One region of the Colwellia asteriadis genome, then DNA from elsewhere that is predicted to be linked to it. Evidence: predicted binding sites of a transcription regulator. Region 1 holds the regulator's gene; each other region holds the start of a gene.
What was found. Region 1 encodes sigma-54, which starts transcription at its own class of promoters, with help from an activator protein. Its sites were predicted from a motif close to GTTGGCACGNNNNTNGNNT; they were not measured.
Positions count from the first base shown of each region.

Region 2: a site for sigma-54 is predicted at 3,625-3,643, ahead of ABD005_RS00930 (DVUA0089 family protein). Genes of this name have one in related genera too.
Region 3: a site for sigma-54 is predicted at 1,440-1,458, ahead of flgF (flagellar basal-body rod protein FlgF). Genes of this name have one in related genera too.
Region 4: a site for sigma-54 is predicted at 4,077-4,095, ahead of ABD005_RS03830 (hemerythrin domain-containing protein). Genes of this name have one in related genera too.

Region 1 is NZ_BAAAFA010000001.1:565,422-571,479, reverse strand. It holds gene rapZ (RNase adapter RapZ) at 1-194, opposite strand, end outside; gene ptsN (PTS IIA-like nitrogen regulatory protein PtsN) at 224-676, opposite strand; gene hpf (ribosome hibernation promoting factor) at 765-1,052, opposite strand; gene ABD005_RS02385 (RNA polymerase factor sigma-54) at 1,078-2,592, opposite strand; gene lptB (LPS export ABC transporter ATP-binding protein) at 2,689-3,423, opposite strand; gene lptA (lipopolysaccharide transport periplasmic protein LptA) at 3,410-4,060, opposite strand; gene lptC (LPS export ABC transporter periplasmic protein LptC) at 4,053-4,619, opposite strand; gene kdsC (3-deoxy-manno-octulosonate-8-phosphatase KdsC) at 4,616-5,161, opposite strand; gene ABD005_RS02360 (KpsF/GutQ family sugar-phosphate isomerase) at 5,162-6,058, opposite strand, start outside.
Region 2 is NZ_BAAAFA010000001.1:224,615-230,672, forward strand. It holds gene ABD005_RS00920 (DUF3450 family protein) at 1-365, opposite strand, end outside; gene ABD005_RS00925 (RecQ family ATP-dependent DNA helicase) at 712-2,748, opposite strand; gene ABD005_RS00930 (DVUA0089 family protein) at 2,962-3,567, opposite strand; gene ABD005_RS00935 (protein adenylyltransferase SelO) at 3,743-5,320, opposite strand; gene ABD005_RS00940 (EVE domain-containing protein) at 5,460-5,924, opposite strand.
Region 3 is NZ_BAAAFA010000004.1:109,040-115,097, reverse strand. It holds gene flgG (flagellar basal-body rod protein FlgG) at 1-584, opposite strand, end outside; gene flgF (flagellar basal-body rod protein FlgF) at 661-1,404, opposite strand; gene flgE (flagellar hook protein FlgE) at 1,580-2,914, opposite strand; gene ABD005_RS06970 (flagellar hook assembly protein FlgD) at 2,968-3,687, opposite strand; gene flgC (flagellar basal body rod protein FlgC) at 3,824-4,255, opposite strand; gene flgB (flagellar basal body rod protein FlgB) at 4,258-4,656, opposite strand; gene ABD005_RS06955 (CheR family methyltransferase) at 5,227-6,058, opposite strand, start outside.
Region 4 is NZ_BAAAFA010000002.1:148,693-154,750, reverse strand. It holds gene ABD005_RS03840 (DUF2254 domain-containing protein) at 205-1,536, opposite strand; gene ABD005_RS03835 (AI-2E family transporter) at 2,059-3,201, shown strand; gene ABD005_RS03830 (hemerythrin domain-containing protein) at 3,468-3,896, opposite strand; gene ABD005_RS03825 (endonuclease/exonuclease/phosphatase family protein) at 4,438-5,520, shown strand; gene ABD005_RS03820 (BON domain-containing protein) at 5,943-6,058, opposite strand, start outside.

The DNA.
Region 1 (6,058 bases):
TGTGGATCTTTCGGTAAATTACGTACATCTAAACTAACCGCAACAGTTTCATAATCGTTAATTACGGTATGAGTTAAGGCCGGTAATAAGTTTACCGGTATGTTATCAACGCAATAATAACCTAAATCTTCAAGCACTCTTAGCGCAACCGATTTACCTGATCCTGAGCGGCCACTGACGATAATTAATTTCATTTTACGCTTTCCCCACAACTCATTAGCGTTTAACTTGCTTGTTGAATAACATCGAACAGTTCTTGGTTGCTAGTGCACTTACGGACATTCTTTATGACCTTTTTATCACTAAATAATTTAGCAATACTTTGTAGCGTATTAAGGTGCTCTTGGCAGCTATCTTCAGGAACAAATAGACTGATAAAAACATCGACACTGCGGTTGTCAATAGCATCAAAGTCAATGGCGTTTTCGGTTGTAACTAGTACCGCCACCGCTTTACTGCTATTTGGCAAACGACCATGAGGTATCGCTATGCCATTTCCGATACCTGTGCTACCCATTTTTTCTCTATCAAGCAAACTATCGAGTAGTTCGTCTTGATCGAGCTCGGTAACCTTATTAGCGGCTAATTGGCAAATCTCTTCTAAAATTCGCTTTTTACTGGTGGTTTTTATTGCACATAAGGTACAGTCGAGGGTTAAAATCTCTGATAATTTCATAAATTGCTAAAAGTAAGTGGAAGAGCCCATAGATTGGGCTCTTATATTAAGGTGATTTAAGGCTTTATGCTACGCGACTTTTGTCGAATTAATGTTGCGCTGCTTTACCTTTGTGTTTAAGAATTTGCCTATCTAGCTTATCAACTAAAGTATCAATCGCGGCATACATGTCAGTATTAATAGCCGAAGCGAATACTTCACCGCCTTTTATATGAAGGTTTGCCTCTGCTTTTTGTTCAAGCTTTTCAACGGTTAAGATAACATGAGAGTTATTTATTTGATCAAAATGTCGCTCTAGCTTAGTAAACTTAGTATTTACATACTCACGAAGCGCATCAGTAATGTCGACATGGTGACCGGTAAGATTGATTTGCATAAGCGTTATCCTTTTGATGAGTTACTTAAAGTAAGCTTTTTCGTTGATTTGAAGGAGGAATAGATAATGACTCTCTATATTTAGCTATTGTGCGTCTTGCAACGTTAATACCTTGTTCGGCTAATAAGTCAGCCATTTTACTATCACTCAACGGTTTAGCAGGTGTTTCTGCCAAAATAAGTTTCTTGATTAGCGATCTTATTGCTGTAGAAGAACACTCTCCACCATTCTCAGTACTGACATGGCTTGAAAAGAAGTATTTAAGCTCAAAAATACCACGAGGGGTGTGCATGTATTTTTGCGTGGTAACACGTGAAATGGTTGACTCATGCATTTCAACGGCTTCGGCAATATCGTTCAGAACCATTGGACGCATAGCTTCTGGACCATGCTCTAAAAAGCCTTGCTGGCGTTGTACAATACAGTTCGAAACTTTTAATAAAGTATCATTGCGCGATTCTAAACTTTTTATAAACCATTTTGCATCTTGTAAATTGGCACGAATGAATTGCCCATCAGTAGAGGACTTCATACTCTTGCTCATTGCAGCATATTGCTGATTTATGCTGAGCTTAGGTGCGGTATCTGAATTTAGTTCAACCACCCAACGACCATTTTTTTTCTCAACGGAAACATCAGGAATAACATACTGATCATCGCCAGTAATAACCGCATCACCTGGTCGAGGGTTTAAGCTCTGAATTAAGCGCATTACTTCACGTAATTGATCTTCTTTTAATTTCGTTTTGCGCATTAATTGGCGGTAATCTCTATTGCCAAGTAAATCAATATGCTCGCTAATAATTTTCTTACTTTCAGCTAAATAAGGAGTGTTTTTATCAAACTGGTTTAATTGAATGAGTAAACACTCAGGTATTGAGCGTGCTGCTACGCCGACAGGATCAAACATATTGATGCGTTTTAATACTGCTTCAACTTCATCTAATTCGACGTCTTCAATACCAACACTTTCTAGAATATCTTCTGAGGAAACCGTTAAGTAGCCAGCGTCATCTACCGCTTCAATAATGGCGGTTGCAATAGTGCGGTCGGTATCTGAAAAAGGGGTTAATTCCATTTGCCATAACAAATGACCTTGAATTGAGTCGGTCGTTTCTCCTTGGTAAGTGTAATCTTCACTTGCGCTGCTCACAGCTCCTGTATTAGAAACGCCTGCGCTGTAACTTTCTTCCCAAGTAGTATCAATATTCAATTCTTCAGGAATATCACTTTTCTCTAGCGCTTCACTAGTACTTATTTCGTCAATATTAGCCTGTTGGTCTTCACTACCATCACTGCTGTTATTATCACTTTGTGCATCATTAGAGTTTGCAGAGAATGCATCTTCTAAACTATTTTTTTCGTCGTTGCTATCGCTTTGGCTGCTTTCGTCAATTTCTAATAATGGGTTGCTCTCTAGCACTTCTTGAATTTCTTGTTGTAACTCTAACGTTGATAATTGCAGGAGCTTGATAGCTTGCTGCAATTGTGGCGTCATGGTTAACTGTTGTCCAATACGGAGCTGTAATGTAGGGCGCATCGATGTTATGTGGTTTCCTGTTATTATTTTTAATGGTTATGATGTGACCAATAACCCATTGAACACGTTTTTCTACGATTCGGATTGATGCTATAACTATAGCGTGAATTGTTCGCCAAGGTATACATCTCTTACTTTTTGATTGGCAAGAATTTGATCCGCATCACCTTGAGCGATAATTTCACCATGACTAACAATATAAGCATGTTCACACACATCTAACGTTTCACGTACGTTATGATCAGTTATTAATACACCAATTCCTCGTTGCTTTAAGTGTATGATGATTTTTTTAATGTCGCCAACTGAAATCGGATCTACACCGGCAAAAGGCTCATCAAGTAAAATAAATTGTGGATCGGCGGCTAATGCTCGTGCTATTTCTACGCGTCGACGCTCACCACCAGATAAACTCATGCCCAAGTTATCGCGAATATGACAAATATTGAACTCTTCTAATAAGTGCTCTAGTTTTTCTAGGCGCTGTTGTTCGTTTAACTCTTTGCGTATTTGTAAAATAGCCATGATGTTATCAGTTACTGAAAGCTTGCGAAAAATTGATGCCTCTTGTGGTAAGTAACCGATACCTTGTCTTGCTCTTTCATGCATAGGCGATAATGTAACGTCTTGGTCGTTAAGTATTATTTGCCCATCATCGTTAGGTACAAGCCCTACTATCATGTAAAAAGAAGTGGTTTTTCCTGCTCCGTTAGGTCCAAGTAAGCCAACAATTTGCCCTGTACTGACGGCTAAGCTAACATCTTTAACAACTTGTCGGTCTTTGTATGACTTAGCAAGTCCACTAGCAACTAATGTATTAACCTTCGACACTTGAGTCACCTTCTTCTTTAGTCGCTTCTTCAGGTGCTTGCTCAGTAGTCTCACTGACTGTCTTTGGCTCTTTATCAAGGTCGCTTTTAGCTTTATCTTTTAGTGCTTTTTGTTTTTTCAGTAAGGTTGGCTGTAATATGGTGGTGACTGTTTCGTTATTATTACTTTCGGCTTCAAGTTTCTCACTTAATGTATTATAAATAATTTTGCTGCCGCTAACTTCGCTACCTGCTTGTTTTACTACGGCATTTCCTGCCACAGTAATTATATTTAAGCTTGGTTGATATTTTATTTCATCGGCTTGTAAGCTAATTAAGCTGCCATCTTCAAGCTCTTGCTGAAATAAAGCGGGAGAGCCTTTAGCTAAATAGACATCAGACTTTTCATCGCTGTTTTCATCTTTGTTACTAAAAACTTGTACTAAGTCTGCAGAAATCAAAATAGAGCCTTGTCTGATACTTACACTACCTAAGTAACTCGCTATTTTATTTTTTAAATCGGCAGCTGTTTTTTTAGAGTCAACGGTGATCTCTTGATTTAAGTCTTTTTTGGCAGCATAAACTACGTTAAGTGACGCTGTGAAAAACAAAGCGCTACCAAGTAATAAGCTAAGTGGCGTATTAAATTTTTTATTCATGATTTTTCTTATAAAGGGTACGTACATGTTCAGTTAGCGTCATCTGTTTAGTGTTTAAATCGATAATCAGTCCAGAACCATACATGGTAAAATCTTTACCGATTATTACAACGGTTTGATCTGAACTAATAATATTTGTATTTAAGTCTAGCTCTAAATACTTACAATGAACTTCTTCTATTAAACTATCTTGTTCGGTTGATTTTAAGCGAACACGGTGGTTCAACACGACTCGGTTATTTTTATATAATATTGCTTCTTTTGCACTCGCTTTCCAAGGTGCCTTACTACTTTTAGGGTATAACGTATAATTGGGTAACTCAAAGCGTGTTAATTCTTGCTTTGAATAATGCTCCATACGATCTGCCTCAATGGTATGAGATAATTTCCCTAAGTCAGTGTAGATATTACTTTTTAAAGCCTCGGCAATAAAGTCAGGTGTTTCTTCACTATCAATAATATCGTCTGGTTGAACAAGTTCTCCTTTCCAAACGATAATGCCATATATAGTGGCACTTAATACTAAAATAAAAAAGGCTAGGCTGTTTAACCTATTCATACACTAGCGCCCGTAACACATGTTAAGGTGTTTTGACTTTGCATGATTAAATCACATACTTCTCTTACTGCGCCAAAGCCACCGCGTGTAAATGTTATGTAATTTGCAGCTTGTAGTGTTAAAGGGTGAGCGTCTTGTACAGCTATGCCTAATCCTACCGCGTTAATACAGGCAATATCAGGTACATCGTCACCAATGTAAGCTATTTGCGTTAACGGTAAATTAAGTTCAGTTGCAAGAGCGGTTAACGCGGGTAATTTATCTTCTTGCCCTTGAATAATATGTTTAACATTTAAAGCCGTCATACGGTTTTTTACGATAGCTGAATTGCGGCCGGTAATTATTGCTACGGCTACACCAGAACTACCAAGTGACTTTATGCCTAAGCCGTCTTTGGTGTGAAAAGCTTTTAGTTCTTCACCATCATTACCTAAGTAAATACGGCCATCAGAAAAAACTCCATCGACATCGCACACTAATAGTTTTATGTTTTTAGCTTGTGCTAGAGTGTGACTGTTAACTTCGCCATATAGAGTATTCAATTACAGCACTCCTGATTTTAATAAGTCATGCATGTTCATTGCACCAATTGGTTGATTTAATTCATTGACGACAATTAAACCATTAATTTTATTATCTTCCATTACCTTTAACGCTTGCGCAGCTAACATATCAGCATGAGCTGTACGAGGTTTTTGGGTCATAACGCTAGCAATAGTATCGTGATGGATATTCACTTCTTCATCAAGAATACGGCGTAAGTCACCGTCGGTAAACAATCCTGTTAGGACATTATTTTTATTAACAACGGCGGTCATACCAAGACCTTTGAGCGACATTTCTACCAGTGCATCTTTAATAAAGGCAGTATCGGCAACCACAGGAATACGTTCTTCTTGATGCATAATATCTTCAAGGCGGAGTAATAAACGCTTACCTAAACTGCCACCAGGGTGTGATAAAGCAAAATCATCAGCGGTAAATCCTCGGGCATTGAGTAAAGCGACGGCAAGTGCGTCGCCCATTACTAAGGTTGCTGTGGTACTTGATGTTGGCGCTAAGCCAAGTGGGCATGCTTCGGTACTTACTTTAATACAAATATGAGTGTCGGCTAATTTAGCGAGAGTTGAATCTGCATTACCCGTCATAGAAATAAGCTTGGCACCAATACGTTTAATTACGGGAATAATTGCGAGTACTTCAACGGTTTCACCCGAATTTGAAATAGTTAACACTACGTCGTCGCTAGTAATCATACCTAAATCACCATGGCTGGCTTCACCTGGGTGAACAAAAAAAGCGGGAGTGCCCGTGCTGGCTAATGTTGCTGCTATTTTCCCGCCAATATGCCCAGACTTACCCATACCAATAACAATAACACGACCTTTACAGTGATACATTAGTTGGCAGGCAAGTTCAAAATCATCATTAATGTATTG
Region 2 (6,058 bases), 340 kb from region 1:
GGTGGTAAACGATTGATAAATGAGCGACTAAATAAAGTCGCTTGTTGAATGCTTTCTTTAACTTCTCGCTGCTCTTGCTCTAATAGGCTTTGTTGTTCACTTAATTCAAAACGACGCTTATCCACATCACTTTTTTCGGTATCTGTTTTTTTTAATAAACTTTCAAGCGTCGACTTTTCTGAGCCTAATAAGCTATAGGTTTGCTTTAGCTGTTGCTCTCGAGTATTCCAGTCAAGTTGCAACTTTCCTTTTTGACTTTCAATGGTTAACCATTGCTCCATGAGCTTATTTAAACTTTGAGGCTCAGCAGACATCACCGAAAAAGAAAGCAGTCCAATTGATAAAACGCAACCTAAAATCTTCATTGTATATCCTGTAATTCAGTAAGCTTATTTAAATCCTTTAGCACTTATGGAAAGAATATTGAATAACTAAAAGCACCTGACAGCGCTGTCATATTTAAAGACTAATAGAATCAATACGGATTTCTTTCTTAATCTGGAAGTTATATTAAAGACATTATCTAGAAGTAATAAAATTAATCTTCTTATTTATTATAATGATATATGTAACCAAAAAGCTAAACAGAACAAAAAACAAACATTACATTAACATATAATTTTTAATTTAGTAGACAATAAATCAACAAAAAGCAAAAAAATATTTAATTAAATATTGAAAAAGCAATGATGTTCATAAGTGACACAACCTTTAAAGTTGCTTTATTTTTGTACGTATATCTAAATAACGTTGTTGTTCGCACGAAGCAAAGCCTGACAACTGTTTCACTTTATTTCGGCCAAACAGTGGCTCGGTCATACCCGCTAAAAATCGGCAATAGCTTGATAATGAAAGCGGCTGTGAAGTTTTACCTGCTAAACAGCTAGCAAGCGCTTGCATTGAGTTTTTCAACGTTTCATCACTTGGCCAAGGCTTTTTAGCTTGTGAATAGTGCAATTTAGCAACCTGACCTCGACAGACACTACAATGCCCACAACCTTGACTATTAAGTTGCTCCCCCTCAAAAACATTATCATCAAAATAGCGTGATAAATTCATACTTAAGCAAGTATCTAACTCAAAAAAACGAATTAACGCGGCAATGCGTTTTATTTCTTTGTCTTCTTTATCTTTAAAATATGCAGTGAGCTCTTGGCTTAAACTAGGGTTAGCTAATTCATGCTGATTTACTTTAAATACTTCAGTCATGCCTTTGGTTTCAAGTACAATTAATTGTTGCTCTTGCAAATACTCTAACGCGGCAATAACGCGGTTTCGCTCGATTGATTGGTCTTTTAATAAATCATCAAAATTAAGGCTACCCCACACTTTTTTAAAATCAGTAGCGTTAAAAATACGCGTTAAAAACTCTTGCCGTTGTGGGTTAAACAAATTAAGAATGTCAGCTTTGGGTTGCAGTAATTTAATCTTAAAATCAGCGAAGTAGGCATAACGTGGTTCAATAACACCGCACAGCTCTAATTGCACCAGTAATGTTTTTAAAGGTAATTGTTTGATGTTAGCACTATTTGACAACGGCAATAATTGCAACTCCCACTTGCTTTCATAAGTATTACTCACCGTTTCTGCTTTAATGGCATCAAGCACTACCTCAATACTGTTTTGCTCAGGGGTATCGCCATAAACAAAGTTCTCAACGGTATGTAAACCATCTAAATTAGCTAAGGTAATACAGTGCGATAGCTTACCATCTCGCCCTGCTCTGCCTATTTCTTGGCTGTAGTTTTCAATAGATTTAGGTAAGTCGTAATGAATAACAAAGCGAATATCACTTTTATCAATACCCATGCCAAAAGCAATAGTTGCGACAATGACCTGAATATTACCTAACATAAAATCTTGCTGTATTTGTGCGCGGGTATCACTATCAAAACCTGCGTGATAAGCACAAGCATTGATACCTTGTTGCTGTAAATACTGAGCAACCACTTCAGCACTATGTTGCAAAGTAACATACACTATACCCGCACCTTGCTGACTTTTAACTAACTGTTCAAGTGTATTATTTTTTTGAGCTGACGACACCGACACAACACTAAGATCAAGGTTAGCTCGGTAAAAGCCGGTTTGCACTATATGCTCTGGTTGTATGGCAAACTTATTAGCCATATCCAATTTTACTTTTTTAGTTGCTGTTGCGGTTAGTAACAACACCAAAGGAATGTTAAGTGCTTTACAGTAACTAGGTAACTTCAAATAATCCGGTCTGAAATTATGCCCCCACTCTGAAATACAATGAGCTTCATCAACCACCAACATCGACACGGGAACCGATTCAATAAACTGTCTAAAACGTTCATTTTTGAAACGCTCTACAGAAACCATTAATACTTTTATGCTACCGTCACGTACACTTGCCATAACCTCTTGGGCTTCACTACCCTTTAAGGTTGAATCAATACTCGCGGCTTTAATACCTTTTTTTTCCAAAAAGGCCAATTGATCTTTAATAAGCGCTAATAACGGCGAAACCACTAAGGTTAAATGAGGTAATTGCAAAGCAGTTAATTGATAACATAAACTTTTACCTGATCCGGTAGGGAAAATAGCCAGTGACGATTGCCCGTTTAATAACTGCGTTATAGTTTGCTCTTGACCCGGGCGAAAGTGGCTAAAACCAAAATATTGTTGTAATAACGAGGTTAACGGTATCGCTGAATTATTTTGGCTTACTTGGTTTGTTTGATGTTCTTGCGGGTTGTGTTGAGAAGAAGAAGAGTCAGTCATGGTAATATGCACCGAAATGCTATCAGCTAATTAAGTGGCATTATCATACCCTGCTTACGTTAAAAATTCTCAGCTCTGTTCATCTGATAACTTTCGCTAGCCTTATGCTTAAAAAAGCCATAAAAAAACCTTGTGAAAAATCACAAGGCTTCAACTTTTTTATCTAGCATATTCGTTAATTTTATTAATTATTATGCTTAAATAGCTATCTACTTATTTGCTAAAACGGCGTCCAGCAAAGCCTAATAAACCTAGCGCTAAAATAGCTAAAGTAGTTGGCTCAGAAACAGGGGTAGGTGTAGTACCGACACCAATACCACCCACATTTGCTAAATTTTCACCTGAGATATCAAATGAATAGAATGACGTTCTACCATTAAAGTTGTTTTGGTTCGACATAGTCCACTCACCCGTAACCAAATCACCTGATAAAAAATCACTATTAAACTGAGTAAGTACCGCAGTATAAGAGCCTGCATTTAGTACTAATGAAATATAAGAATCCCATGCATTACCACTTGATGCAGAAACAACAGTTGAGCTATCATCATCACTTTGCAATAAAGTACTCGCCGCATCAAAAATGAATAACTGCGGATCAAAACCGCCGTCCGCAACAGTAGTACCAGCAGCATTAACACCACCAGCATAACTATGACTTAAAAAGCTAATAGTTGCGGTATCAGTTACGTCAAATTGAATGTAAAAACGGCTTTCATCGTTATCAAAATTACCGGTAAAAGAGTGCGCACTCATCAAGGTTGCGTTTGCTTGTGTCGCCATAAAGAACATTAGGGCAACTAATAATATTTTTTTCATTGTATTAAATCCATTAATAAGTTGTGTCTAAACCGTTGAATTACGGTAAAAAATAAAAAGCAAAAAACAAGCCAATTAAAATAAACAAATAAAAACAAAGGGTTAAGAAACAACGTATGCGATAAAATAAATATATGTAAAAATAATAGACACTTACAGAAGTTTTGAGGTTCTCTTAAGTACCACAAAAAGTATGATAATTAATATCTCCATCAGCAGGGGCATCTTGATAGTTGACTGTTTCGACTAAATTCACATAAGGCTGACGTAATACGGCTAAAAACTGCTGTAACGCTGTCAAGTTGCCACTTTCTTGCGTTGTTTTTAATACCCGCTCAACATGATGGTTTCTAGGAATAACTAGAGGGTTACTTTTTCCCATCAAGACTTTGGCACCAGCAATATCATCGCCAATACGTGCGTACCAGCGAGCAGTCCAACTGAGCCAATCATCGGTGTCGGCACTTTCATCAGCGGTATCTTTTTTGTGGAGTAACTCATTAACATTTTGAGCAGTTAAATTATTATTTAAGGAGGTAAAAGTGCCCGTATAATCTCTTCCATCACGCTGCATCAATTCAAGTAAGTCATTAATGAGCGTAACATCACTCTCTTGAGGTATGGCAATACCTATTTTTTTGGCCATCATGGCTAAATAGCCTACTTTAAACTGCTCAGAAAATTGCACTAATAATGGCTCTAAAAGTGCAATAGCTTCACTATGCTCATCATCACTGTCTGTAAGTTCAGCCCCTTCGTCAACCAAGCACTTTTCAATAACAGGAATTAAACACTCAGCAAAGCGCGCCATATTCCATTGCATAATGCCAGCTTGTTTACCAAATGCATAACGGCCTCGTCTATCAATTGAGCTAAAAACTGTATCACCATGATAGTGATTCATCATAGCGCACGGGCCGTAATCTATTGTCTCTCCTGAAATGGCAGTATTATCAGTATTCATAACCCCATGAATGAAACCAACCCGTAACCAAGAGAGTACCAGTGTTAACTGTTTATTAAGTACCGCAGATACAAAGTCAACCACCTGTTTTGCACTTAGCTCTCGTTCATCAGGCTTATTATCCTGCGTAATATTTTGTGCTGGTTTTTCGGGTAAAATATCAGGAAAATGACGTTCAATGGCGTAACGGGTTAACTGAATGAGTGAAGCTGTATCTCTGCGGGCAGAAAAATACTGAAAAGTGCCGACCCGAATATGGCTTGCAGCAACCCGAGTAACTACCGCACCTGGTAATGGTTGCTCTCGATAAACAGCTTCACCTGTTGCAACTACTGCCAAACAACGTGTTGTTGGTACGCCAAGCGCATGCATAGCTTCGCTCATGATAAATTCACGCAATGCTGGGCCTAAAGCACAACGCCCATCACCTTGTCTTGAGAAAGCGCTCACACCAGAGCCTTTCAATTGAATATCCCATTGCTTACCCTTGGTATCAGTAATATCACCTAATAAGTGTGCCCTACCGTCTCCTAATTGTGGGTTAAACTGTCCAAACTGATGTCCTGAGTAAGCCTGTGCTACTGGCTGACTTCCCTCAACGAGTTCATTACCTGAAAAATACAATGCAAGCTGCTCATTCTCTTGCTGGGCGTCCACTTCAATAGCAAGTTGTTTTGCTAACGGCTCATTCCATAATAACAATTCAGGCTTTCGTACAGGGGTTGGTAAACTCTGCTGGGAAAAAGCACGACCTAGAGATAAATACGTATTGGAGAGTTTTAATGGCATGAAATACTCACTATAAAATGGATGTTTGGTAGGTAGAAATATTTACCAAGTTGCTCTTGTTTATTGTTTATTGTTTATTGTTTGTTGTTTGTTGATAACTTATTTGCTGAATACGCAATTAATACAATACGACGCCACACTAATGCTGACTATTATCGTACAGTATATGCCACTCAACTTCACTAACGGGCATAATAGAAAGGCGATGACCTTTTTTCACTAAACCAATATCATTAATACCAGCGAGAGATTTTATTTTTTGTAATGACAATATTTCGCTAAACTTTTCTTTTAGCTGAATATCAACCATAACCCAACGTGGATTGTCTGGACTTGATTTAGGATCAAAGTATTTAGACTCAGGATCGAATTGGCTATGATCCGGGTAGCTTTCTTTAACAACTTCGGCAATGCCAGCTATACCAAGCTGCTTACAGCTCGAGTGGTAAAAAAACACTTGTTCACCAAGCTTAACCTCATCACGGAGGAAATTACGCGCCTGATAATTACGAATACCGTCCCAATGTTCCTGTTGGTTTGGTTTTGCGGCTAGATCATCAATGCTAAAAGCATCGGGCTCTGATTTGAATAACCAGTATTTCATAAGGTTTACTCAATATAGAATGATTGAGAGAGGAAAAATAGAGTTAAGTTTAGCCAACATTGAACAGCAAACATTGAATAAACCTAACTTAATCTGACTACATAATAATTTAGCTGATAAATAGATGTTACCCT
Region 3 (6,058 bases), on a different contig from region 1:
TCAGTATATAAATTTTGTCCTATTGGCTCTAAACCGCTTGGATTAACAAAGTTAATCAGGTTAATTTGTCCAACAACAGCTGGCTCTGCCTGCCCTTGTAACATCACGGATACTTCACCATCTTGGGAAACAATAATACTGCGAGCATCTTCAGGTATAGTTACTTGCGGCTGTAGTAAATACCCAGCTCCTGGAGTAACCATGTTGCCTTCTTCGTCCATCGTAAACTGACCATTGCGGCTATACGCTGAGCTACCATCAGGCATTAATATTTCAAAGAAACCTTCCCCCTGAATCATAAGATCAAGCGAGTTATCTGTAGTAAGCATGTCACCTTGAGTATGAATTTTTTGAGTAGCAACAACTTTAGTACCCGCCCCTAACATTAAGCCTGAAGGCATTTCAGTGTCTTGTGCACTACGTCCGCCGGGTTGGTTAATGTTTTGATACAGTAAATCTTCAAATACGGCTCGGCTCTTTTTAAACCCGACAGTGCTTGCGTTAGCTAAGTTGTTAGAAATTACCGCAATATCTTTCGTTTGCGCATCTAAACCTGTTTTACTTATCCATAATGCTGGGTTCATAAATCACCTCTATAAATTATTAGCTTCAGCGGTTATACCAACCGACATAGCAAAATATTGTTCACTCAAAAATTAACTAGAACGCTCTTAATAAGGAAGATGCGCTGCTGTCATTTTCTTCTGCTGTTTTCATCATTTTTAATTGCATTTCAAATTGACGTTGCAAGGCAATCATTTCTGTCATTTCGTTTACGGGGTTAACATTACTTGACTCTAAAGCTCCGCCTTGTACTTGCACATTAATATCAGCCTGCAGCACTTGGCCATCTTTTGCCCGAAATAAACCATCATTACCTTTATCAATTAAACGCACATCGGGGTTTACCAATTTAATACGTGCAACCTCTTCTTGAACTGTACTTGGCGCACCTTCTGGTTGAACCATGATGGTACCGTCACGACTTATTTGAATATTATTTACCGGTAACGGTAAGAATATTGGTCCAGCCTCACCAATTACTAATTCACCATCATTTGTCTCTAAAGCACCTGTTTCGGTGACACGTAAATGACCACCACGGGTATAAGCTTCTTGACCATCTTTACCTTGAACAGCAAAAAAACCCTCACCACCAATGGCTATATCAAGTGAGCGTCCTGTAGTAAGTAATGCGCCAGAGTCAAAATTTTGGCTAGCACGTTCTGTCATAGAGAATACTCGTGTTGCCATACCTTCACCATAAGCTTGCATACTGCGCGCTTGGGCTAAGTCAGCTTTAAAGCCAGTGGTTTTGGCATTGGCTAAATTATTAGCATTAACTGCCAAGGCATTCATATTTTGTTTAGCACCGCTCATGGCGATATAAAGCAACTTATCCATGATGAACTTCTCAAAAAAAAGGTTATACCTAATAAATGCAATTACAATGCCAGAAGATAGACACTATTCACGATTGAGTGTTTTTTTACGAGGGAGTAACTAGCGTACAAATAAAAAAGCGAGCCTTATGTCAAGCTCGCTTTGATGATATTTAAAGAGGATTAATATGAAGTTACTATCTAATTTGCAATATGGTCTGATTTAATTGGTTATCCACTTCTAATGAACGCGAGTTCGCTTGGAAGTTACGTTGCGCTGAAATTAAATCAATTAACTCTGTGGTTAAGTTAACGTTAGATTGTTCTAGTGCTGAGGAGTTAATAGTACCAAAAGTACCTGAGCCACCTTCCCCGGCTAACGCCTCACCAGAAACAATACTTTCTTTCCAGTTAGTACCGCCGATTTGGGTTAGGCCTTGCTCATTGGCAAAGTTAACCAAAACGATACGTGACAATGGCTCTGAAGTACCATTACTATATGTTGCTCTCACCAAGCCATCAGTATCAATGTCAATGCCTGTTAAGCGTCCAACCGCCAAACCATCTTGTTTTAAAGCGGTAACTTCAAAGTTAGACGCAAATTGCGTTGGTTCATTTGGATTAGGTCCATTAGTATCTAAATTAAAGTCAATGATCATTTGCTGAGTAGGATCTGCGCCGTTACTTAAAATACCAGCGCCGAATTGAGCTGTTTGTATAGTGCCTGGTTTTTGGGCGATAAAGTCACCACTAGTATCAAACATTAAAACAGCTCCCGTAACACCGGCCCCTGTAGGTTGAGTTAGCACAGGGGCTGCTGGGTTTTGGGCTGCAACAGGGATATCAACCATTTGTTCGTCAACAGCAGTAAACATGTTCCACTCATTTGCGGCTGACTTGACAAAATAGTAAGTCATAATATGGCTATCGCCTAATGAATCAAAAATAGTGACTGATGTTGAATTATTAAAGGTTAGCGGATCGGTAGGATCAAATACCGGATTGGCTGGCGGTACATCGCCTGCCGGTAAGTTCATACGAATATCAACTTCACTTGACGCTGTTGGCGCCCCTGATGAGGTAGGTATACGAATAGGCGTTGCGGTACTTAAACTAACTGACTCAGAACTGCCGTCTGTACCCACAGGAAAACCTAATAAGTGCCCACCACCTGAGTTTACAACAAAGTTATCCGAATTTAGTTTAAATTGACCTGCGCGCGTATAAGAGGTTTCTAAAGAGCCTAACTCAGGGACTGTGGCAAAGAACCCGTTACCTGTAATAGCCAAGTCGAGCGCATTGGTGGTGAACTGAATACTACCTTGAGAAAACTGTTGCGCAACATCAGATGTCAAAACACCATCGCCCACTTTAGTTTTGCCAGCGGCTAGTAATGATGATGCATAAACATCAACAAATTCAGCACGGGACTCTTTAAAACCAACCGTATTTACGTTGGCAATATTATTTGATGTAACATCAAGATCTTTCTGTGCAGCGTTTAACCCGCTTAGTGCGATATTAAATGACATAATTTAACCCTCTTTAAAATTTCTTTTCTCTCATGCAAAACCAAGTGCAGTGCTTATGCTTCTGATACTTCAACAACATCTACTAATGCCATTTGTGTACCACCATTAAGGTTAAGCATAATGTTACCACCAGCCCCAGAAAGCGTAACACTATCAACTTTCCGGTAGGTCATCGTTTGTAACTCTGAGGCCTTGCCTTCTACTAAGCCAACGACTCTAAAACGATAAGCGCCAGTAGCTGCATCTTCACCACTCGATGTTTGACCATTCCATGTAAAGCCAAACTCACCTTTCTTAACATCGCCTACAGGTACCGTTTGAACAACCTCACCTTTAGTATTTTCAACATAAATGGTAACTTTACTTGCGGCACTATCAGTTACAAGCTTACCTTTGACTTCTTCGCCTGCTCCCATACCAAAAATATTATCGTCAACTAAAACACTACGACCAACCAATGACGAGGCTTGTAGCGCTTGACTAGAATTCATAGATGTCGCAAACGCTTCAAACTTATTATTAAGATTACTAATGCCATCAGTGGTTGAGAATGATGTCATCTGTGAGATCATTTCATTATTATCAACAGGCTTAGTTGGGTCTTGGTTAGCCAGCTCTTGCGTCAATAAAGCAAAGAAATCAGCTTGTGTTAACATGCCTTGCTTGCCATCAGACTCTTTAATATCTTGTTTAGCTAAGCTATCTCTTATTTTTTCTTGCTTTTCATCTAAGGTTAAAGCTGTATATGGGTTAGTACCACTTATTGATTGCATTTCCTTTCCACCTTTTTAATTACTTGCCAAGCTGCAGCCTTGGATTCAATATCTTTCTAAGCAACTGCAGTGACTGAATATAAACGTGACGCAGTATTCACTATGTAATTTAAGTCATTCACTGGCCAAAGCTTTATTACCTTTGACCAAGCGTTAAGGTTTTATTCAACATATTCTTTGCTGACTCAGCCAATTGGACATTGGTTTGATACGAGCGTGATGCTGAAATCATATTAGTCATTTCTTCAATCACATTAACATTAGGCTTATAAATATAACCGTCTTTATCGGCCATAGGGTGAGCTGGTGCATACTCAACATTTAAGGGTTTATCACTCTCGACAATGCCTAACACATCAACACCAACACCACTGCCGTCAGCCGAACTTTGCCCAGCGGCAGCTTTTTGCATTGCGGCGGCAAAAACAGGGTGCCTTGCACGGTAAGTTTCACCTGCACTACTACTAACACTGTCGGCATTTGCTATATTACTCGCCGTAGTATTAAGACGAACAGACTGCGCACTCATGCCGCTGCCTGTGATATCAAATACGTTAAAAAGACTCATAATTACTGCCCTCCGCTAATTACTTTTTTCAATGATTTAACTTTACCATTAAGAAACTGCACGCTCGCTTGATACTCTATTGAGTTTTTAAGATACAAGTTTCGTTCCACTTGTACATCAACCGTATTCCCATCACCAGTATCTGGCTGATTCGGTACTCTATATTGAGCACTACTGTTAAGCTCACTACGAACGTCAAAATGCTTTTCATTAGTACGAGACATACTCATTTTTTGCTTTTGTGAGGCTTGAGCAAGAGCTTGTTGAAAATCAAGACCTTTAGCTTTATAACCAGGCGTGTCTGCATTGGCAATATTACTTGCAATAACTTCAGCTCGCTGAGAACGAATAAACATCCCTTGAGAGTGAAGTTCAAAACCCTTATCAAAACCTATAGCCATAACAGCCTCACCTTCTATTTTACATTACTCATAAAACATTCAATTATTATGCCACAAGTGAATAAAATAAGGTTATGCTCTCAATCGTAGTTATAAAATGATGGGTGGTTAACAATACAGGTTATCGTTATAAGTGCTCAATTGAGTCACTTAATTAACCTGAGATCGGCTTAGAAAATGTTTCTCTAGCAGCTACTTTTCCTAACTTCTTCGTTAAACTTACTTGCAATAGGCTAGCTATTGACGCGAAATTTGCCTTGCTTATCATATGAAAAGAAGAAAAACTACCAAGCTAGCGATTCATAAAAGTAATTTTTGCTGATATTTCAATTTGTTAAATATCTCTTAAACCGAGTTCAGGTTAATTAGTAGTGCTTGATTTATTATTCAGGGTTAAAAACTAAATTGTAACCAGGGGGGAGAAGGTAGCGAGAACTAAACAAGTATATAAAAAACAATATGTATAGGTCAGTGATGCAGCAATAAAGCTTAACTCAGAAGAGCGCGATTCAAGTAGCTAAATAAAAATAGATGTTTGATAAATAGGGTACAATTTGTACCCTATTCACATTACTGTTGCTTTTGATAAACAATACCAGGATTGCAACGTAACATAGAAAAGTTCTGATTAAGTCCTGATAAAGACTCTGAGGCACCTAAAAACAAATAACCGTCATTATTCAATACGCCATGTATTTGACTAATGATCTGCGCTTTAATTTCAGGTGAGAAGTAAATGAGCACATTGCGACAAAAAACAATATCAAACCTTCCCATCAAACTATAGCTATTAAGTAAGTTTAAGGGTCTAAAACTCACCATTTTTTTGACATGATCTTTCACTTTCAGCATGCCATTATCACCCGCTTCAAAAAATTGCTTTTTACGCTCTGCTGACAACCCCCTTGCTAAGGCTAAGTTGTCGTAATGGCCATATTTACAATGTTCAAGCATAGTACTAGAGATATCCGTACCAATAACTTGTACACCACGAGGAAACGCGCCAGGATTTTTTTGTTGATATTCGAGTACAGACATCGCAATAGAATATGGCTCTTGTCCTGATGAACTTGCCGCAGACCATATTTTAACAGGTGTTCTTCGGTCTGCAAATTCGGGCAATAGCTTATCTTTTAATAATTTAAACGGGTAGTCATCTCGAAACCATAAGGTTTCGTTAGTTGTCATCGCATCAATAACTGCGGCACGAAGTTGCCGTTCTGTTGGCGCTAACGTTCGCGTTACTAATTCACTTAAAGAACTAAGACCAAATTTTGCCATAAGAGGAGCTAAACGGCTTTTCACTAAGTACTGCTTACTTTCACCTAGTACAATTCCACACTGTTGCTCTAAAAAAGCTCTAAATTGATTATAACTTCTTTCATCAAGTTGTTTTTCTGGC
Region 4 (6,058 bases), on a different contig from region 1:
GATGATTAATCAAAACAAGTAATAATAACGACCACTTTAAGAACTTCTTTTCACTTGCCGTGTTAGATAATAGTGAAAGTTAAATCGAATAGCTTGAAGCAATTAGCAATTGATTCAAGTAGCGTTTATAAATAATTGCCTTCACTTTTTGGTGCTAGTTATTTTAGTGCTAGCTAAACGTACATATCGTGTTTCATGTTTAAGCTAAGTTTTATTAGCCGTTAGACGTTGCTCAATTTGTTCAATTTTATTTATAACTAGCTTGGCATCCAATTGAGCAACTTCAAGGCTTTTTTGTTGATCAAAAATCATCTTAATTTGTTCCTCAATAAATTGATATTGCTCTTTATTTTTTACTCGTAAGGCTAGCTCTTCAAGTGACTCAAGCAACCGGATAGTTACCGTAGTATTATCCTTAGCGTGCCTTCTAATTTGATCAAAGGCAGAATTCGCTACATCTAAAAAAGTTAGCGCTTTACTGTGTAATCTGGGCTGACCATCCTCATCTTTGAAATGAGATTTAGGGAAGTTTCTTGTAGCTAAGTTACACAGCGTGGAATTTAATTTATCAATACAAGTAATGGCTGTATAGGGATCATTGATACTTGGTGAAAGTGCTCTAAGTGCAATTTCAACTAACTGACCTATGGCAAATACTGGATCTTGAACAGGTGTTCTAACACTACCTAAAATAAAGTGTTTTTTAATACTATCAAGAGTTTTTTCTTCAATAGGTTGCTTCGCATGAAGTAAACCAAATACACCACCTCTTACAACATAATCTCCTGGAGAAAAATCAAGCTGTAATTGTAGGTCTGAGGCTATTAATTGCTTAATGAGCGGCGAAAAGTCAGTTAACTGTACGTAGCCCGAATGCTCAGAGCGTAACTTCTTGCTAAAAATATAATCATTATTACCCAGCTCTTTATCTGTTGATTCGTCATGTTGTAAATCATTAGTCGGTGAGTCTGGAAATAGCTTATCTATACTCTCCTTTAATTCGCAATATACATCCTCTACAACGGAGTCAGCTTGAATAGACACTGAAACATGATGGATGAAGTGAATGAGAAAACCAATACTGACAGAGGTCATTAATATCGCCCATATTACGGTAATACCTGGTCTAAAGTTATATGGTTCCTCTAAGCTAAGTGCACAAAAAACAAGAATACAATAGAAAAAATTCGCAATGAATACTCCTAAAACAGTTTGTGTGGTGCGATCTTTCATAAAGTTTCGCAATAAACGCGGGCCAAATTGTGATGAAGCTAAGGTAAGCGCAACAATGGTAATAGAGAAAGCAATACTCGTAACCGTTATCATAGAAGCAGCAATGGTACCGAGTAATGACCTAATAGCACCGACTTCAGCACTGTAAATAATTGGAAAATATGACTTTAATTTCCATAACAATGAAATATCGATCCAAATAGTGATCGTTGCAATAATCACGGTAAAAATAAGTATCATTGAGGGCAAAAACCAAAAACTTGCTCTTATTGACTCTAGTAAAGGCTCTATTTTTATACTCATAAAATTGTTATTCCCTACTTAAAAAATCGCTGGCTACTTTGACTTATTGCCTATTATTTTTAGCTCCACTAGCAAAACCTTTTGCTATTGAACGAATGTGGTTCACTGACTAGCCTTTGTACTTTATATTCTCTCGACAAACCTACATGCTGTTAATCGTTTTAACATTACTGCTGAGCTATAAGTGTGCCATAATTTAACTAACTGATTATATTACTGATATAAAACATATCATGCAGTTATTAATAATTATTATGAAAAAAATACTGACTACAATGTACTTTTTGCATAGACACTTTGTAACGATTAAACATCAAAACGTTAACGTTTATAAGTAATAGAAACGGCCCTATCAACTTTGCACATGCTTAATTTTCTTATATGCTTGAAATTAATTGTTTTTTACTAGGGTTTTATGGCTAACTGTAATGTTAGTTTTAAACTAAAGAGTTAGGCGTGAATATTGCTTAATTTACTTTTTTATCATGTCGTTATCTTAACTTAACACCAAGTAAGGCCATTATGTCAGTAACACCACCTACATCATCAAAATTAGAGCCATTCGAACGCAAAACTAGTATTAACTCAATATGCATTTATACACTGACAGTATTAGCTATATTCTATACCGCATATTTAGCTCAGGATTTAATTCTTTTACTTTTAGTTGCAGGTTTAATATCTCTATTATTAAGCCCTGGTGTAAAAGCATTAGAGCGACTTTTTATTCCTCGTGTTCTAGGATCGACCCTTCTTTTAAGCTGTTTATTGCTACCAAGTGCTGCTCTCATCATACAACTAGAAGAGCCTGTCACCAAATGGACCAAGTTATTGCCTGAGCTCTCGGTGCATGTATCAGAAACATTAGAAGAACTTAATCGGGCTATTGATAAAAAGAGCACGCCAGATAACATTGAATCACAAGAAGTTAAAAAGAGCTGGTTTTCATGGTTTGAAGACAAACCAAAGGTTAACAGCCAACCGCAAAAAACAGACACTATTCACACGCAGTTAAAAGCATCTTTATTTTCATTAGCTACAGACTTTATGGTTTTGGCACCGCTCGCACTAATACAGTTATTAACGACAATAATCTTAATTTTATTTACCTTAGTTTATTCACCCAAACTATTTAGGCAGTATGTTAAATTATTTGTTACTGAAAAACGCCAGCGTAACGTATTTAAATTTGCTTTAAATATGCAGCAAAAATTATCACGCTACATACTAACAGTTAGTGCAATTAATATTGGCCTCAGTTTAGCTGCAATAATTATTTTTACTACCATGGGTTTAGAGGATGCATTGTTGTGGGGATTAATAGTAGGTTTTGTTAATTTTATTCCCTTTGTGGGGCCCTCATTTGCCTTGGCAGCAATAGCCATTGCCGGTTCCGTTCAATGGGGGGTTGATATTAAAGTATTACTTACCCTGTCAGGTGTTTTGGCACTCAACATACTTGAGTCACAACTTATTACCCCTTTAGTATTAGCTAAAAACATGCGTATAAATCCTTTTATTATAATTATATGGCTACTCATTACAGGGTCGTTATGGGGCTTAACTGGGTTACTCATTGCGGTACCGCTATTGGTATGCATTAAGCTGGTATTAGCGCAATTCAAATCAACATCAAAATGGGTTCAATTTTTAGCAACTCAATAATTAAAGTAGCGTTTCCACTCATATAAAATCAACTTAGAAAAGTATTGTTTAAATATAGTTATAGAACGTTTTTGCTTGGGGTATCACAGTATTTTTCTTGATTGTAATAAGCTAAATGGCCTGATACTACAAGAGTATCAGGCCATCTAATTTATTTAATCTCAACTCTGTTTAAGAAGTTTTTAATATAGTGAGATAGTTTTACTTAATTTAAGGCTTATTAAGCCGATCTGAGGTTATTTAGGCTATTCTGATAATGTGTACTATTAAGAAGACATTTCGACTAAATAGTCAGAAGCTAGTTTTTGCTTTTCTTGCTCTGAAAAAGCTTTACCTGCTTGTTGAAAAAACTCTTGTTCTTCTTCCTCTAAATGGTGGTCAACTTTGTGAGCAAGTTTTTTGAACGTTAATAACCATTGCGGAGAACTCATTTCTAGCGCATCTAATTCCGCGATAAACTTATCTATTTGATGATGTTCTGCAACACCATGACGAGACAAGTCAATAGTGCTATCTAGTTGCATGAGGGGTGCGTAAAAGTATCTTTCTTCGGCTACGGCATGCGTTTCTAACTCTACTTTGAGCTGCTGATAATATTCAGCCCTTACAGCGGAGTTTCCTGTTGTATCTAATAATAACTTAATAAGCGCCCTTTGCTTCTCATGGTCATTTCGTAATGCTTCAAATATTTTCATGTGTAACTCCGATTATTAATATGACACCGTGTCTATCCGGCTGCTTTATTTAACCTTCAGCTATAGTTAAAAAAGACATAAAACAAAAATAATTTAACAATTGAATTAGCGTTTATGCCGCCTTTTTACAAAATAGAACTTACGTATTTGCTATTCACTAAGTAATGTTCACTTAGTAACATTCAATATTCATACCATTCAAATTAAAATATAAATCATTGAAAATAAAGTAATTTAAACAGGTCATCATTTACTAGAAATAACATATGCAAGATGTACACAGCACGTATGAAAAGTTTACACACCGTTTAACGACTACCGAATTAATAACGTTAAAGTGATTAACCTGAACTCATACACCGAAGAAATATCTACACCGCTAATTCAAATTACTTTTTAGGGGAGGAAAAACGCTAAATTTAATATCAAGTGTGTGTTAATTTAGAGCACAAGAAGCTATTTCTAATAGCACTAGTAGCTGAAAATTATGATCAAAATAAGAAATAGCTCTGTTGTTTAAAGATAAAATCGAGAAAGTAATATGTTAATAATATCGACTCTAGCAACCTTATTAATTGCTATAGCCACTCTGCTGCCTTTATCAAAAGAAACACATTGGGTTGTTAGGTCAATGGATTTTCCTAGACTGCAAATAGCGGTTATTTCAGCAATAATTCTTACTTATAATCTTATTTTTCTTGATATGAATATGAGTATTACTTGGCTATTGGTTTTCACTGCTTTTTTCTGCTTAGCGTGGCAGCTGTGGTGGGTACTACCTTACACCTTTTTATGGCCTAAAGAAGTCAAAACATCAAAGCTTGATAATGCTAATAAAGAACTCAGCATAATGACATCTAACGTACTTAAAACTAATCATAATAGTGACGCGTTAATTGACCTTGTTAGCAGTAATAAACCTGATATTTTAGTAACACTAGAGTCTGATGAGTGGTGGGAGAATAAATTAAAAGTATTAGAGAGTGACATGCCTTATACCGTTAAATGCCCACTTGATAACTTATATGGCATGCATGTTTTTTCGAGACTGCCTTTCACTGAAGAGACGATATCTTATTTGGTTGAGAGTGATATTCCATCAATACATCTTTCTCTAGAACTAAGAACTGGCCATAAAGTAAGAATGCATTTTGTTCACCCTGCACCACCTAGCCCTACAGAAAACACAGAATCTACAGAGCGTGATGCTGAGCTAATCACCATTGCAAGAAGCCTTGAAAAAACAACCCAGCCAGTTATTGTAACAGGCGATTTAAATGATGTAGCTTGGTCTAAGACCACACGACTTTTTCGTAAAATTAGTGGTCTACTTGATCCGCGTGTAGGACGTGGCATGTTCAATACATTTCACGTTGACTATTTCTTTTTACGTTGGCCGTTAGATCACCTTTTTCATAGTGCCCATTTTACCGTAAAAAGCATACAGCGCTTATCATCTATTGGATCAGACCATTTTGCGCTATTCACCGTACTGGTGTATGAGGTCGCAGAAAAAACAAGTCAAGATGGGTTAAGTACACAACCCCAAGATCATATCGAAGCGAGTATCATATCGAACAAAAAAGGAGTAGATAAAAGTGAAGTGCCAAGCCCTAGTGAATAAAGGGCTGTATTTCATAGCTGTAATAAGCACACTAGAAAAACAGCTCAAAACAAAAAGCGTATTTTATTTATCGTTTTTATCTTCAAACCAGCAATAACAAGGTTGCTGTGAGTAGTATGGTTTTTGTTTTTTATTTACCGGTTTTGTTTTAAACCTTAATAACATAGATTGAATATATTTTTTTAGCATGTCAGTCCATTCGCGTAATTGATTCGTTAACTCATTTATTAAAAGCAATATGAGTTGGGCATTATTTTCTGCTGTAAGATTAATGCGCATACTTAGCAGACGCTAAGGGGTGAGCATTGTACTATGAGGTTGCTTGTAGCATCATTTATGCTTTTTAACGTATCCCACAGGCATTTCTCAAACGCAGAAAAAAACACACCGCAGTGTGTTTTTTATTCGCTTATTAAAATAAATTAGCTATGAGAAACTTCTAATTTATCAACTACCGACTTAACATCATCAGTATTTTTAGCAATAACAACGGCAAGCTCTTTAGCACTATCTGATTCAACTTTACCCATTAAAGTTA